One region of the Streptomyces sp. LaBMicrA B280 genome, then DNA from elsewhere that is predicted to be linked to it. Evidence: riboswitches for the same ligand, from Rfam matches in the RefSeq annotation. Region 1 holds a riboswitch; the other holds the start of a gene.

Region 1 (7,182 bases):
CGGGCGGGAGGGTGAGCAGTTTGTCGCGGATGGAGTCGATGATCGTCGGGAAGTGCGAGAAGGAGCGGCCGGTGGCGCCGGGGCCGCCCTGGAAGAGGGTGTCGCCGGTGAAGACGGCGCCCAGTGCGGGGTCGTAGAGGCAGACCGCGCCGGGCGCGTGCCCGGGGGTGTGCAGCACGGTGAGGTCGGCGCCGGCCGCCTCGATGACCTGGTCGTCCACGAGGAGCCGGTCGGGGTCGCGGTCCGGGTGGGTCATCCGCCACAGCGGCAGGTCGTCGGGGTGCAGCCAGATGACCGCGCCGGTGCGGTCGGCCAGCGCGGGCGCCGCGTCGATATGGTCGTTGTGGGCGTGGGTGCAGATGATGGCGGTGAGCCGGCGGTCGCCGACGGCGCGGGCGATGGCGTCGGCGTCATGGGCGGCGTCGATGACGATCGCCTCGTGGTCGTCGCCGACGATCCAGACGTTGTTGTCGACGTCCCAGGTGCCGCCGTCGAGGGTGAACTGCCCCGAGGTGACGAGCTGTTCGATGCGTGCGGTCATCAGAGCACCACCACCGAGCGCAGCACGTCGCCCTGGTGCATCCGCTCGAACGCCTTCTCCACCTCGTCGAGTTGGACGGTCTCGGTGACGAACGCGTCGAGCGGCAGCCTGCCTTGCAGATGCAGGTCGATGAGCATCGGGAAGTCGCGGGAGGGCAGGCAGTCGCCGTACCAGCTGGACTTGAGGGCGCCGCCGCGGCCGAAGACGTCCAGCAGGGGCAGTTCGAGCTTCATCTCGGGGGTGGGGACGCCGACGAGGACGACGGTTCCGGCGAGGTCGCGGGCGTAGAAGGCCTGCTGGTACGTCTCCGGGCGGCCGACCGCCTCGATGACGACGTCGGCGCCGAAGCCGCCGGTCAGCTCGCGGATGGCCTCGACCGGGTCGTTCTGCTTGGAGTTGACGGTGTGGGTGGCGCCGAGGGCGCGGGCCTTCTCCAGCTTGCGGTCGTCGATGTCCACGGCGATGATCTTCGCCGCGCCGGCGAGGTCGGCCCCGGCGATGGCCGCGTCGCCGACGCCGCCGCAGCCGATGACGGCGACCGAGTCGCCCCGCCCGACCTGGCCGGTGTTGATGGCGGCGCCGATGCCGGCCATCACACCGCAGCCGAGGAGGCCCGCGACGGCCGGGGAGACGGCCGGGTCGACCTTGGTGCACTGACCGGCGGCGACGAGGGTCTTCTCGGCGAACGCGCCGATGCCGAGGGCCGGGGAGAGTTCCTGGCCGGTGGCGGCGAGGGTCATCTTCTGCTTCGCGTTGTGGGTGTTGAAGCAGTACCAGGGGCGGCCGCGCAGACAGGCCCGGCAATTGCCGCACACCGCACGCCAGTTGAGGATGACGAAGTCACCGGGGGCCACCTCGGTGACACCGTCGCCGACCGACTCCACGACACCGGCGGCCTCATGGCCGAGGAGGAAGGGGAAGTCGTCGGAGATGCCGCCCTGCTTGTAGTGCAGATCGGTGTGGCAGACACCGCAGGCCTGGACGCGTACGACGGCCTCGCCCGGCCCGGGATCCGGCACCACGATCGTCTCGACTCGTACGGGCTCGTTCTTGCCCGGTGCGATCACGCCGCGTACTTCCTGCGCCATGCTCTGGTTCCTTCCATCGAATGCTTACGGTGCAGACCCTACGCGCGTCCGTTGGGCGGCGGGACGGGCCACGGCGGTGACCGTGGATCTTTCCCCCGGGGGCACCCGAGTGCTCCCTGGGACACCCGGGAACTCTCGGGAACGCTCGGGAGCGCTTGATCTGAGGAACGCTTATGAATTGCACAAGAATCGGATCGAATGACGACGTTCGATGATGGCGATTCCTTTACGAGGTGCCGGAACCCGACCGGTCCGGGTGCTTACCCGACCGTGCCTTCATGGGGGCATGCTCGCTGATGGCCGTAAGGGACGTACCGCATTCCTGTTCTCGGCCGGTGCCTCGCCGCGCCCTGGAACGGGACGTGAACTCGCGGCGGCTTTCCCGCTGTTCGCGAAGACGCTGGACGAGCTGTGCGCGCGTCTGGATCCCTATCTCGAACTGCCCTTGAAATGCGTGATGTTCGCGACGCCCGGCACCCGGACGGCGACGCTGCTGGGCCGGTCGTCGTACGCCGGACCGGCGCTCTTCGCGCTCCAGGTGGCGCAGTACCGGCTGCTGCGGAGCTGGGGCGCCCGCCCTGATGTGCTGTTCGGGCACGGGGCCGGGCGGATGGCCGCCGCGTACGCCGCCGGGGTCTTCTCGCTCGCGGACGGCTGCCACGCGGTCGGCACCCTGGCCCGGCTGCTGGACGGCGCTCTGGGCGAGGCGGCCCCGCAGGCGCTGCTCACCGCCTACGGCCGTACGCTCGCCACGCTGCACCCCTGCCCGCCGCGGCTCCCCCTCGTCTCCGACGTCACCGCCCGCCCGGTCGGCGTCGAGACCGCCGAGCCGGGGTTCTGGCTGCCGGGCCCGGGGACCCGGCGGTTCGCGGACGTGGCCGCCCTGCTGCACCGGGACGGGGTGCGGACCTGGCTGGAGCTGGGCCCGGCGGACACCCTGACCCGCGCGCTGGCCGAGGACCTGCCGCCCGGCGCCGCCCCGGCCCCCGGCTCGGCGTACGCCGTGGCCCGGGACTGGGCGGAGCTGGACACGGGCGGCGGCACACGGCTGCGCGGAGCCCCGGCGTGACGCGTCGGCTCAGGCCCCCACGGCCGGGAGCAGGCCGGTCACCGGCGCCACGATGTCGGTGACCTGGTGGAGTTCGCTGAGCTGGTTCAGCTGGCTGACCTGGTTCAGGGCCTTCAGCTGCTGGGAGGCCGTGGGCAGCTGGGCCCGCTGCTCGGCGGGGATGTCGCCGGCGGTGAGCGAGTCGAGCACGGTCATCGGGTTGATCCGCCCGGTGTGCGAGGCGCTCGCGTCGGCCGCGCTCGCGAGGGGTGCGGCCAGGCCCGTGACCCCGGCGGCGAGTCCGAGGACGGCGACGATACGGCGTGTTGAGATCATGCCCTCAGCAACGGCGGCGGCCCCCGGCCGGACACGGGCGGCGACCCGCGCTCACTCGTGAGGCGGAGCGCGCCCCGTGCGCTTGCCGAGGCCGCCGGGGCGCGGGACGCTCGAAGACGGGTCCGTACGGTCCGCCGCGCGCCGGACCGCGAGCCCTTGAAGGAGGTCACCATGGGCACCGCGACAGGCTCCGCCTTCGACACCGAGGCACTGCGCCGGGGCATCGAGGGGAACACCGGGAACACCCTGCTGTCCCTGTACGCGGACGACGCGGAGATCCGCGTCATCGACCGCAACACCCAGCCGAGCCACCCCAGGATCCTGCACGGCCGCGGCGAGATCGCCGAGATGCTCGACGACGTCTACCGCCGCGACATGATCCACAAGTTGGACCGGTGCGTGGTGCAGGGCGACCACGCCGCGTTCACCGAGTCCTGCCAGTACGGGGACGGCACCCGCGTCCTCGCCGAATCCATGATCACCCTGCGGGACGGGAAGATCGCCGAGCAGATTCTGATCCAGGCATGGGACGAGTAGGCAGGAGGTTCGCGCGGATCCAGGTCAGCTCCCGGCTGACCTGGACCTTCTCGGCCCGCGCGGTGGTGGGCCGGGCGCGGCCCCGGCGCCGCGGGCCGGTCTCCGCGGCGGGCGCGCCGGTGACGGTCTCCGCGGCGGGCGCGCCGGTGACGGGCGCGGTGCTGCGGTCGGTCCTGAAGGCGGTGCGCGGACGTCCCCCGGCGGCGGTGCCGCGTGCGTCGCGGCTGCCACGGGTGCCGAGGGTGCCACGGGTGCCACGGGTACGGCGCGGCCGGACGCGGTGAGCCTTCCGGGCGGTGCGCGTGCGGCGCGGGCCGGATCGCGCCCGCTCCCCGGCCCCGTACGCGCCTCGGTTACGCTGTGCGCGGGCCGTGACTGGCGCTGAGGTGGAGTACCACCGGGGAGCGGTCCGCATGGTTGCCGCGCGCCTGGGCGAAAGACATCGATCCAGCTCAGGAGTGTGCCGCATGACCCAGGCCCGTCTCATGGACGGAACCGCCCTCGCCCGCCGCATCGTCGAGGACACCGCGCGCCGGGCGGCCGAACTCACCGCGCGCACCGGTGTGGTGCCCTGTCTCGCGACCGTGCTGGTCGGCGAGGACCCGGCGTCCGTGACGTACGTACGGATGAAGCAGAACCGCTGCCGCGAGGCCGGTGTCGCCTCCCGGCACGTGGCCCTGCCCGCGAGCACGTCCACCGCCGAACTGGTGGGCACGCTGCGGGAGTTGTCGGCCGATCCGGCGGTGCACGGGATCCTGCTCCAGCATCCGGTGGGCGATCACGTCGACGAGCGGGCCGCGTTCGAGGCGATCGCGCCCGAGAAGGACGTCGACGGGGTCACCTTCGCCTCCTTCGCCACGATGAGCTTCGGCCTGCCGGGCTTCGTGTCCTGCACGCCGGGCGGCATCCTGCGGCTGCTGGACGAGTACGGCGTCGAGCCGGCCGGGAAGCGGGCCGTGGTGGTGGGCCGCAGCGCGATCCTCGGCAAGCCGGTGGGCATGCTGCTGCTGGCCAGGGACGCGACGGTGACGTACTGCCACTCGCGTACCCGAGATCTGTCGGCGGCGGTCCGCGAGGCGGACATCGTCGTCGCCGCGGTCGGCCGCCCCCGGCTGCTGCGGGGCCAGGACATCAAGCCCGGCGCGGTCGTGATCGACGCCGGCTACAACGCCGGGAACGTGGGCGACGTCGACTTCGACTCGGCCGTCGAGCGGGCCTCCCTGATCACCCCGGTCCCGGGCGGCGTCGGCCCGATGACGATCGCCACGCTGCTGGAGCAGACGGTGACGGCGGCGGGGGCTGCCGCCGGAGGGCTCAAGGCGGCCTGACGACGGAGGACGGGGGGCGGGGCAGAGCGGTCAACTCCCGCCGTGCCGGTCGTACTCGGGCGCACACGGCGGGAGTTGACCACGCACGACGCAAGTCGTCAGCGCACGACGCAAGTCGGTCGCGTACGGCGGAAGTCGGTCGCGTACGGCGGAAGTCGGCCGGGTCCGCCCGGACGTGTGCGCACGCCCCCGCCTCCACGCTCCCCCGCTCACCCCTCCGTCAGCACCATCCTGAACCTCGCGCCGCCCGACATCATCTTCCGGTACGCCGCGTCCGCCTCCGTCAGCGGAACCTTCTCCGTCATCGGGCGGATGCCGTGCAGGACGCTGAACGCCATGGTGTCCTCGACGTCCTGCGAGGTCCCGGAGGGGTGGCCCCGGACCACGCGGGCGGCCATGAGGAGCTGGTTGGGGTTGATGTCGAGGGGGGCGATGTCCGCGCCGATGACGACCAGTTCACCGCGGTGGCTCAGGCCGTCCACGGTGGCGGAGATGGCCTCGGAGTTGCCGGCGGTGGCGAGGACGACCTTGGCGCCGCCGAGGGACCGCAGCGCCTCGGCGACCGGAGTGGCGGCGGTGCTGTCGACATAGTGGTGGGCGCCGAGCTGCTTGGCGAATTCCGCCTTCTGGGGGCCCCGGGCGATCGCGACCGTCTCGAAGCCCATCGCGACCGCGTACTGCACACCCAGGTGCCCGAGGCCGCCCAGGCCGAGCACCGCGACCAGGTCGCCGGGGCGCCCCGCGCTGCGCCGCAGTCCGTTGAACGTGGTCACACCGGCACAGGCCAGCGGTCCCGCGTCGCTCGCGGCGAGCGCGTCGGGGATCCGGGCCAGGGCGTCGACGGGTGCGATCACCTGCTCGCCGAAGCCGCCGTCGTAGGCCCAGCCCGGCACCTTGAGGCTCTCGCACACGATGAAGTCGCCCTCGCGGCAGGCCCGGCAGTGGCCGCAGCTGCCGCCGAACCAGCCCACGGCCACCCGGTCGCCGACCTGCCAGCCACGCTCCCCCGCCCCCTCGCCCAGCTCCGCGATCCGCCCGGCGATCTCATGTCCGGGCACCTCGGGGAAGGTGATGCCCGGCACCGCCGCGCTGACGAACAGCGCGTCGCTGTGGCAGACGCCGCACGCCTCGACGGCGATCCGCACATGGCCGGGCCCCGGCCGCGGCACCTCGCGCTCGACCACCTCGAACGTGCCGTTCGCGGCGGGCACTTGGGCGACTCGATAGCTACTCATGGATCTCTCCTGAGAAGGGGGTCTCTCCTGAGAAGGGGATACGAGCGTGGGCGATACGGCCGAGCGGTGGTGCCGGACGCCGCTCTCCCGAACGGGCCGGTACGGCGGTCCGCCCCCGACCAGCAGACCAGTTCCCGCGCGATCGCGCGCGCCGAACGGCTTCGATTCGTCGTGACGCAGCGTGTCGGCCGATCACGTTCAGTGCGGTAATACGCTCCCCCTCCAGTAATGGATCAACGCTCAACAAACCGGCCGCCTCAGCGCTCGCCGGGTCCACACCCCGGCCATAGAGTGACCTACATCACGCCGGACCGGCTGATCTCCGCTCCTGCCCGCACGGTCTGGAGGGCGCATGACGCACATCACGGTGAACGTGGACGGCACGACCTACGAGGACGACGTGGAGCCGCGGCTGCTCCTCGTCCACTACCTGCGTGACCGTCTCGGCCTGACCGGCACCCCGATCGGCTGCGACACCTCCAACTGCGGGGCGTGCACCGTCGACCTGGACGGCGCGACCGCCAAGAGCTGCTCGGTGCTGGCCGTCCAGGCGGACGGCTGCGCGGTGACGACCGTGCAGGGCCTTGCGAAGGACGGCGAGTGGACACCGCTCCAGCGCGCCTTCCACGAGCAGCACGGACTCCAGTGCGGCTACTGCACCCCCGGCATGATCATGGCGGCGCGCGATCTCCTGCGGGAGAACCCGCACCCCACCGCCGAGGAGGTGCGCGGCGCCCTGGAGGGGAACCTCTGCCGCTGCACCGGCTACCAGAACATCGTGCGCGCGGTGCTCGCCGCCGCCGGAGGGCCGGACGGCCCCGGCTCCGGCGATCACGCGTGGGACGCCTCGGGGGCGCAGGTCACCGAGGAGGTCGGGGCATGACCGAGCAGGCCGTGGCGGGCGAGGCCGGGCGGGAGGTCGGCCGGTCCCGGCTGCGCAAGGAGGACGCCCGGCTGATCACCGGCCAGACCACCTGGACCGACAACATCCAGGTCGCCGGGATGCTGCACCTGGCCGTGCTGCGCAGCCCGATGGCGCACGCCCGCATCACCCGCGTCGATGTCGCCC
Region 2 (7,182 bases), on a different contig from region 1:
GCGCGCGGCCGTCGTGGACTGGGCCAGGCGCACCGACTCCCTTGTCCTGGAGGACGATTACGACGGCGAGTTCCGCTACGACCGCCAGCCGGTCGGCGCCCTTCAGGGCCTCGACCCCGACCGCGTCGTCTACCTCGGCACCGCCAGCAAGTCCCTCGCCCCCGGCATCCGGCTCGGCTGGATGGTGCTGCCGCCGGCCCTCACCCGGGAGGTGATCGCGGTCAAGGGGCACGTCGACACCGTGGGCGTGCTCGAACAGCTCACCCTCGCCGAGTTCCTCACCTCGGGGGCGTACGACCGTCAGGTCCGCGCCTCCCGGCTGCGCTACCGGCGCCGCCGCGACGCCCTTGCCGCGGCCGTCACCGAACGCGCCCCCGGCGTCCGGGTCACCGGGGTCGCCGCCGGTCTGCACGCGCTGCTGCGGCTGCCCCCGGGCACCGAGCCCTCCATCGTCCAGGCCGCCGCCTGGCAGGGCCTCGCCCTGCACGGCCTCTCCTTCCACCGCCACCCCGAGGCCGTCGCCGATCCGGTGGACGCGCTGGTGGTGGGCTACGGAACACCACCGGACAGCGCGTGGGCGGGAGCCCTGGAGGCGCTGTGCAGGGTGCTGCCCTGAGGGGCGGGGGGTCAGCCGGTGAGGGGGCGGAAGATCAGGAAGAAGAACCGGGCGCCCGGTGAACCCAGTGGCTGCGCGGCGCACAGGGTCACCAGGCCCCGCGCGGAGGGGGAGTGCTTCTCGCAGCACCGATCGGCCTCGTCGGCGGCGAGGCCCGCGTGCCGCACCGGCCGGGTGTCGCCGTCCTGCTGCACATAGGTGATGTCGTGCCGCCGGTAGACGGGCCCGACCACGGGGTCGTCGTTCACCTCCGCGTCCAGCTGCCGCAGATCGGGGTTGTCGGGGTGGGCCGCGACCGCCGCCCGCAGCTGGGCCGCGACCGGTGCCGCCCAGCGCTCCGCCCAGTCCAGCAGATGGTGCTCGCGCGCCTCCTCGCGCAGCAGCATCCAGCGCATCACGTTCCGCTCGGGCAACTCGGGCTCCGCGCCCTCGACTCGGGGGAACATGCGCAGGAAGTCGTCGTTCCAGGCGAGGAGGTTCCACGCCACGTCGTTGACGTAGCAGGGCACGCCGGACACGCCCTGGACGGCCGTGAACCAGGCCGGGTCGACCCGGGTGCCGGCCTCGGGGTTCATGGGGACCGGCGGCTCATGGCCCAGCGCGTAGACGTACAGCGCGCTCCGCTCCGGCTCGGCCATCCGCAGCACGGTGGCGACCGCGTCGAGGAACTCGGGCGCGGGGGAGGGCATGTCGCCCCGCTCCAGCTGCGCGTACGTGCGCTCGGAGACGTACAGCGCGTGCGCCACCTGGGCCTGGGAGAGCCCGGCGGACCGGCGGCCGCGACCGGTGCGGCGGGGCCAGCCCAGTTCGCTGGGGTCGATCAGCGAGCGCTTGTGCCGCAGCAGCGACCGCAGGGCTTCCCTGTCCATCCCCGACTCCCTCTCGGCGCGGTGCGCCGCACCGGCCCGACAAATAACGGAAGTCTACGTTCCTGAAATTCCGGTTCCGGAAAAAGCGGCTCCTGGTCACGGAGGCGCGAGTACCGCAGGATGGTGCCCGGACCGGTTGCGCTGCGGGGGGCGCAGCCGGTCCGTCGGCGCTCGGGTCGCCTACCCGCTGATTTCCGCCGCCGGTTGGCCGTTCTCCGGCGACCTGCCCGGACATCTCCACCGCCCGACCCACCAGCCTCGTACGGCCCGCTCGACGCCGGGCCGTCGACCTTGCCCGGTTTGTTCGTCGGCGGCCCCCGCCACGGGCCCATCAGCTTTCTGCGGCCTGCTCGTCGGCTTCCGCTGTTGGTCGGCTGCTCGTTTCGCGGTCTGCCCGGCGGGTCTGCGTCACCGGTCCGTCGCCCTTCCGGGTGGCGCGCTCGGCGGCCTCGCGCCACGGGCTCGTCAGCCTTCTGCGGGCCGCTCGCCGCCGCCGTTGGTCGGCTGCTCGTTCCGCGGCCTGCTCGGCGGCTTCCGCCATGGGCCCGTCAGCCTTCCGCAGCGCGCTCGTCGGCCTCTGCCGCTGGGCGGTCGCTCGTTTCGCGGTCTGCCCGGCGGGTCTCCGTCACCGGTCCGTCGTCTTCCTGCGTGGCCCGCTCGGCGGGCCCCCGGTGGCCGGGCCGTCGGCCCTCCGCTGTCTGTTGCTCGCTCGGCGAGAAGTGGTCGGCCCCTCAGCTTTCCGCCGCCCGGTCCGTGTTCTTCGGCGTGCGGGCCGGGCCGGGCCGTCAGCTTTCCGGCGTCGGTTCCGTCGCCGGGGCCTCGCCGAAGCGGGCCAGGGCCAGGGCGCCCGCCACGGCCACCGCGAAGCCCAGGACGGCCAGCCAGGCCATGCCCTCGCGGGTGCGGTCGCCGAGCCAGACGACGCCGATCGCGGCGGGGCCGAGCGTCTCGCCGAGCACCATCCCGGCGGTCGCCGTCGTGACCGAGCCGCGCTGGAGGGCCGAGGTCAAGAGGATGAACGCGGCGCCGCCACCGATCACCAGGGCGTACGTCGCGGGGTTGGTGAGCAGGTCGACGGGCGCGAGGCTGTCGATCAGCCGCACCGTCACCTCGACCACCCCGAACCCGCACCCGGCGCCGAGCCCCAGCACCAGCCCCCGCGCCGGACCGGACAGCCGCCCGCCCGCGAGCCCGAGCAGCAGCAGTCCGACCGCCACCGCGAGCATCACCCACCGCAGCGTGTCCGACCCGCCCTCGCCGCCCTCCGGCCCGGAGGCGAGGCCCAGCATCGCGAGCCCGGCGCACACCACGCCCACCGCGCCCCACTCCACACCGCGCAGCCGCACGTCCAGCAGCCGCGCCGCGACCACCGCCGTCACCGCGAGGCTGGCCGCGAGGGCCGCGCCGACCGCGTAGATCGGCAGCGAGCGCAGCGCCACGATCTGGAACAGGAACCCCAGCCCGTCCAGCCCGAGCCCGGCGATGTACCGCCACTGCCGCAACGCCCGCAGCAGCAGCGCCGCCTCACCGCCACCACCGGGACCGGCCTGCCTCGCCGCCACCGCCTGCAACACCGTCGCGGTACCGAAACAGACCGCCGCGCCAAGGGCGCACACCATTCCAAAGAGCACAAAGGGACTCTAAGGGAGCCCCGCCACCACCCTGTCATGCTCACCCCCCTTGGCCGGTTCTCATACCGGTCTCTAGGCTTGCCGCACCGCACATCGCACACGGGGGAGACACGAACATGGCCGAAACCAGGCGACGACTGCGCTCCGGCACGGTCGTCCTCGGCGGTGTCGGACTGCTGGCCGCCGCGCTCACCGCCTGCTCGTCCCAGCCGGACAAGCGCTGCGTGGACCAGAGCAGCTACACCTACGCCAAGGGCTACAAGGTCGTCTCCGACAAGAACTGCAAGTCGGTCAAGTCGGCGGTCAACGGCGCCTGGTACTACGGCGGCAAGAAGAAGGGCACCTGGGTGAGCGGCGGTTCCTTCACCAAGCCCCGCAGCGGCTCCGGGCACTCCACGGGCCACTCCACGAACCACTCCTCGACGCACTACGGCTCCGGCTCCGGCGGGGTGCACCGCGGCGGCTTCGGCGGCGGCTCGCACAGCTCCGGCGGCTGACCGGGACCGCCGTATGGAACGCCGTACCATCACCCCCCGCCCCGACTGGCAGCGCACCGTCGAGGAACAGGGCCTGATCTACCCGCTCACCCGGCACCCCGACGGGAGCCTGCGCCCCTACTGGGACGAGAGCGCGTACTACGTCTTCTCGCTGCCCGAGATCGAGGCGCTGGAGGAGACGGTCGCCGAACTGCACGCCATGTGCCTGGCGGCGGCCGGCCACCTCGTGGAGCGCGGCCGCCTCGCCGACCTCGGCATCACCGACCCCGCCGTCGCCGCCGCGGTCACCGAGTCCTGGCACCGCCGGGCCGAACTCCCTTCCTTCTACGGCCGGTTCGACCTGCGCTACGACGGCACCGGCCCCGCCAAGCTGCTGGAGTACAACGCCGACACCCCCACCTCCCTGGTGGAGGCCGCCTCCCCGCAGTGGTTCTGGATGGAGGACCGCTTCCCCGGCGCCGACCAGTGGAACTCGCTGCACGAACGCCTGGTGGAGTCCTGGCGCAGGCAGTCCGCGCTGCTCCCGCCCGGGAGCCCGCTGCACTTCGCGCACTCCGCCGCCGACGAGCTGGGCGAGGACCTGATGACGGTCGCCTATCTGAAGGAGACCGCGGAACAGGCGGGCCTGGAGACCGACTGGCTCGCCATGGAGGAGATCGGCTGGGACACCCTCTCCGGCCGGTTCGTGGACAACCGGCTGCGGTTCATCCGCGCCCTCTTCAAGCTCTACCCCTGGGAATGGCTCACCACCGACGCCTTCGGCGGCCATGTCCTGGACACCCTGGACAACGGCGGCGGCACCGGCAGCACCCTGTGGATCGAGCCCGCCTGGAAGATGCTCCTGAGCAACAAGGCCCTGCTGGCCGTCCTGTGGGAGCTGTACCCCGGCCACCCCAACCTCCTGGCCTCCTACCTCGACGGCCCCCGCGAGCTCGCCGCCACCAGCGGCTACGCCGCCAAGCCCCTGCTGGGCCGCGAGGGCGAGGGCATCACCCTGCACCCGCCGGGCCGCCCGCCCGCCGTCCGCCCCGAGCCCTGCTGCTACCAGGAGCTCGCGCCGCTGCCCGCCTTCGACGGCAACCACGTCGTGCTCGGCGCCTGGGTCATCGACGGCGAGCCCGCGGGCCTCGGCATCCGCGAGTCGTCCGGCCCCGTCACCGACGGATACGCGCGGTTCCTGCCGCACGTCATCCTCTGAGCCGGGCGGTCCGCGCCCTCGCCCGCATGGTGGACGCCGGACCTCCGCCCCGCGGCCCGGCCGGTACGCTGAGCCACGGGCCGTGACTGGCGCGCTGGGATGGGACGGACCATCGGGGAGCGGCCCCGCGGGAAACAGTGCCGTGCGCCTGGGCCGAACGTGAACGCCGAAACGCACCCCGTCCGGAGGTCCCCATGCCAGAGCAGCCCCTGTCCACCGAGTCCACCGCCTTCCGCGCCGCCCTCGACGTGGTCCGCGCCGTGGAGCCGCGGGTCGCCGACGCCATCGGCCAGGAGGTCACCGACCAGCGCGCGATGCTCAAGCTGATCGCCTCCGAGAACTACGCCTCCCCGGCGACCCTCCTCGCGATGGGCAACTGGTTCAGCGACAAGTACGCCGAGGGCACCGTCGGCCGCCGCTTCTACGCGGGCTGCCGCAATGTCGACACCGTGGAGTCCCTGGCCGCCGAGCACGCCCGTGAGCTCTTCGGCGCCCGGCACGCCTACGTCCAGCCGCACTCCGGCATCGACGCCAACCTCGTCGCCTTCTGGGCCGTACTCGCCGACCGCGTCGAGGTCCCCTTCCTCGCGAAGACCGGCGCCCGCCAGGTCAACGACCTCTCCGACGCGGACTGGGCCGAGCTGCGCCAGGCGTTCGGCAACCAGCGGATGCTCGGCATGTCCCTGGACGCCGGCGGCCACCTCACCCACGGCTTCCGCCCGAACATCTCCGGCAAGATGTTCGACCAGCGCTCCTACGGCACCGACCCCGCGACCGGCCTCATCGACTACGACGCGCTGCGCGCCCAGGCCCGCGAATTCAAGCCGCTGATCATCGTGGCGGGCTACTCGGCGTACCCCCGTCTGGTGAACTTCCGGATCATGCGCGAGATCGCGGACGAGGTCGGCGCGACCCTCATGGTCGACATGGCCCACTTCGCCGGTCTGGTCGCGGGCAAGGTCCTCACCGGCGACTTCGACCCGGTGCCGCACGCCCAGATCGTCACCACCACCACCCACAAGTCGCTGCGCGGCCCGCGCGGCGGCATGGTGCTGTGCGACGACTCCCTCAAGGACCAGGTCGACCGGGGCTGCCCGATGGTCCTCGGCGGCCCGCTGCCGCACGTCATGGCCGCCAAGGCGGTCGCCCTGGCGGAGGCCAGGCAGCCCGCGTTCCAGGACTACGCGCAGCGCATCGTGGACAACGCCCGCGCGCTGGCCGAGGGCCTGATGCGCCGGGGCGCCACCCTCGTCACCGGCGGCACCGACAACCACCTCAACCTGATCGACGTCGGCGGCTCCTACGGCCTCACCGGCCGCCAGGCCGAGGCCGCCCTGCTCGACTCCGGCATCGTCACCAACCGCAACGCCATCCCGGCCGACCCCAACGGCGCCTGGTACACCTCCGGCATCCGCATCGGCACCCCCGCCCTGACCACCCGCGGCCTCGGCACGGCGGAGATGGACGAGGTGGCCGGCCTGATCGACCGCGTCCTCGCGGCCACCGAACCGGGCACCACCAAGTCCGGCGCCCCGAGCAAGGCGTCCCACGTCCTGGACGAGAAGGTCTCCGAGGAGATCGCGCAGCGCGCCACGGACCTGGTCGCGGGCTTCCCGCTGTACCCGGAAGTCGACCTGGGCTGATCAACGCCGTCAGGGGCGATGCCCCGGGGGCGCGGGGCCGTGTCCGGTACGCGGCTCCGCACCACCCCCGCCTCCCGGGCCGATCCCACCCTCGGCCGATGAGAGAATGGGCGACATGGCCCCCGCTGAAAAGCCCCGCGTGCTCTCCGGTATCCAGCCCACCGCCGGCTCGTTCCACCTCGGCAACTACCTCGGCGCCGTCCGCCAGTGGGTGTCCCTCCAGGAGACCCACGACGCCTTCTACATGGTCGTCGACCTGCACGCGATCACCGTGCCCCAGGACCCCGAGGAGCTGCGGGCCAACACCCGTCTGGCCGCCGCCCAGCTCCTCGCCGCCGGTCTGGACCCGGAGCGCTGCACCCTGTTCGTGCAGAGCCATGTGCCCGAGCACGCCGAGCTGGCCTGGGTGATGAACTGCCTCACCGGCTTCGGCGAGGCCAGCCGGATGACCCAGTTCAAGGACAAGTCCGCCAAGCAGGGCGCCGAGCGCGCCTCGGTCGGCCTGTTCACCTACCCGGTCCTCCAGGTCGCGGACATCCTGCTGTACCAGGCCAACCAGGTGCCGGTGGGCGAGGACCAGCGCCAGCACATCGAGCTGACCCGGGACCTGGCCGAGCGCTTCAACGGCCGCTTCGGGCAGACGTTCACCATCCCGGCGCCGTACATCCTCAAGGAGACGGCGAAGATCTACGACCTCCAGGACCCGTCGATCAAGATGAGCAAGTCGG

The links. A riboswitch is a leader RNA that binds a small molecule or an ion and turns the genes downstream of it on or off. The one in region 1 is predicted to bind ZMP and ZTP.
Region 2: it holds a riboswitch for ZMP and ZTP, as region 1 does, so the genes downstream of both, ACLF5H_RS03855 (glycine hydroxymethyltransferase) here and ACLF5H_RS32920 (bifunctional 5,10-methylenetetrahydrofolate dehydrogenase/5,10-methenyltetrahydrofolate cyclohydrolase) in region 1, are expected to answer to the same signal.

The regions. Positions count from the first base shown of each region.
Region 1 covers NZ_JBMJCT010000058.1:305,614-312,795, forward strand. The annotation lists gene ACLF5H_RS32890 (MBL fold metallo-hydrolase) at 1-541, opposite strand, end outside; gene ACLF5H_RS32895 (S-(hydroxymethyl)mycothiol dehydrogenase) at 541-1,629, opposite strand; gene ACLF5H_RS32900 (acyltransferase domain-containing protein) at 1,916-2,698, shown strand; gene ACLF5H_RS32905 (hypothetical protein) at 2,708-3,013, opposite strand; gene ACLF5H_RS32910 (nuclear transport factor 2 family protein) at 3,185-3,550, shown strand; gene ACLF5H_RS32915 (hypothetical protein) at 3,538-3,834, shown strand; ZMP/ZTP riboswitch at 3,912-3,991, shown strand; gene ACLF5H_RS32920 (bifunctional 5,10-methylenetetrahydrofolate dehydrogenase/5,10-methenyltetrahydrofolate cyclohydrolase) at 4,018-4,878, shown strand; gene ACLF5H_RS32925 (alcohol dehydrogenase catalytic domain-containing protein) at 5,088-6,113, opposite strand; gene ACLF5H_RS32930 ((2Fe-2S)-binding protein) at 6,466-6,996, shown strand; gene ACLF5H_RS32935 (xanthine dehydrogenase family protein molybdopterin-binding subunit) at 6,993-7,182, shown strand, end outside.
Region 2 covers NZ_JBMJCT010000004.1:67,950-75,131, forward strand. The annotation lists gene ACLF5H_RS03830 (PLP-dependent aminotransferase family protein) at 1-616, shown strand, start outside; gene ACLF5H_RS03835 (helix-turn-helix domain-containing protein) at 628-1,485, opposite strand; gene ACLF5H_RS03840 (DMT family transporter) at 2,271-3,104, opposite strand; gene ACLF5H_RS03845 (hypothetical protein) at 3,233-3,613, shown strand; gene ACLF5H_RS03850 (glutathionylspermidine synthase family protein) at 3,627-4,811, shown strand; ZMP/ZTP riboswitch at 4,884-4,972, shown strand; gene ACLF5H_RS03855 (glycine hydroxymethyltransferase) at 5,006-6,454, shown strand; gene trpS (tryptophan--tRNA ligase) at 6,570-7,182, shown strand, end outside.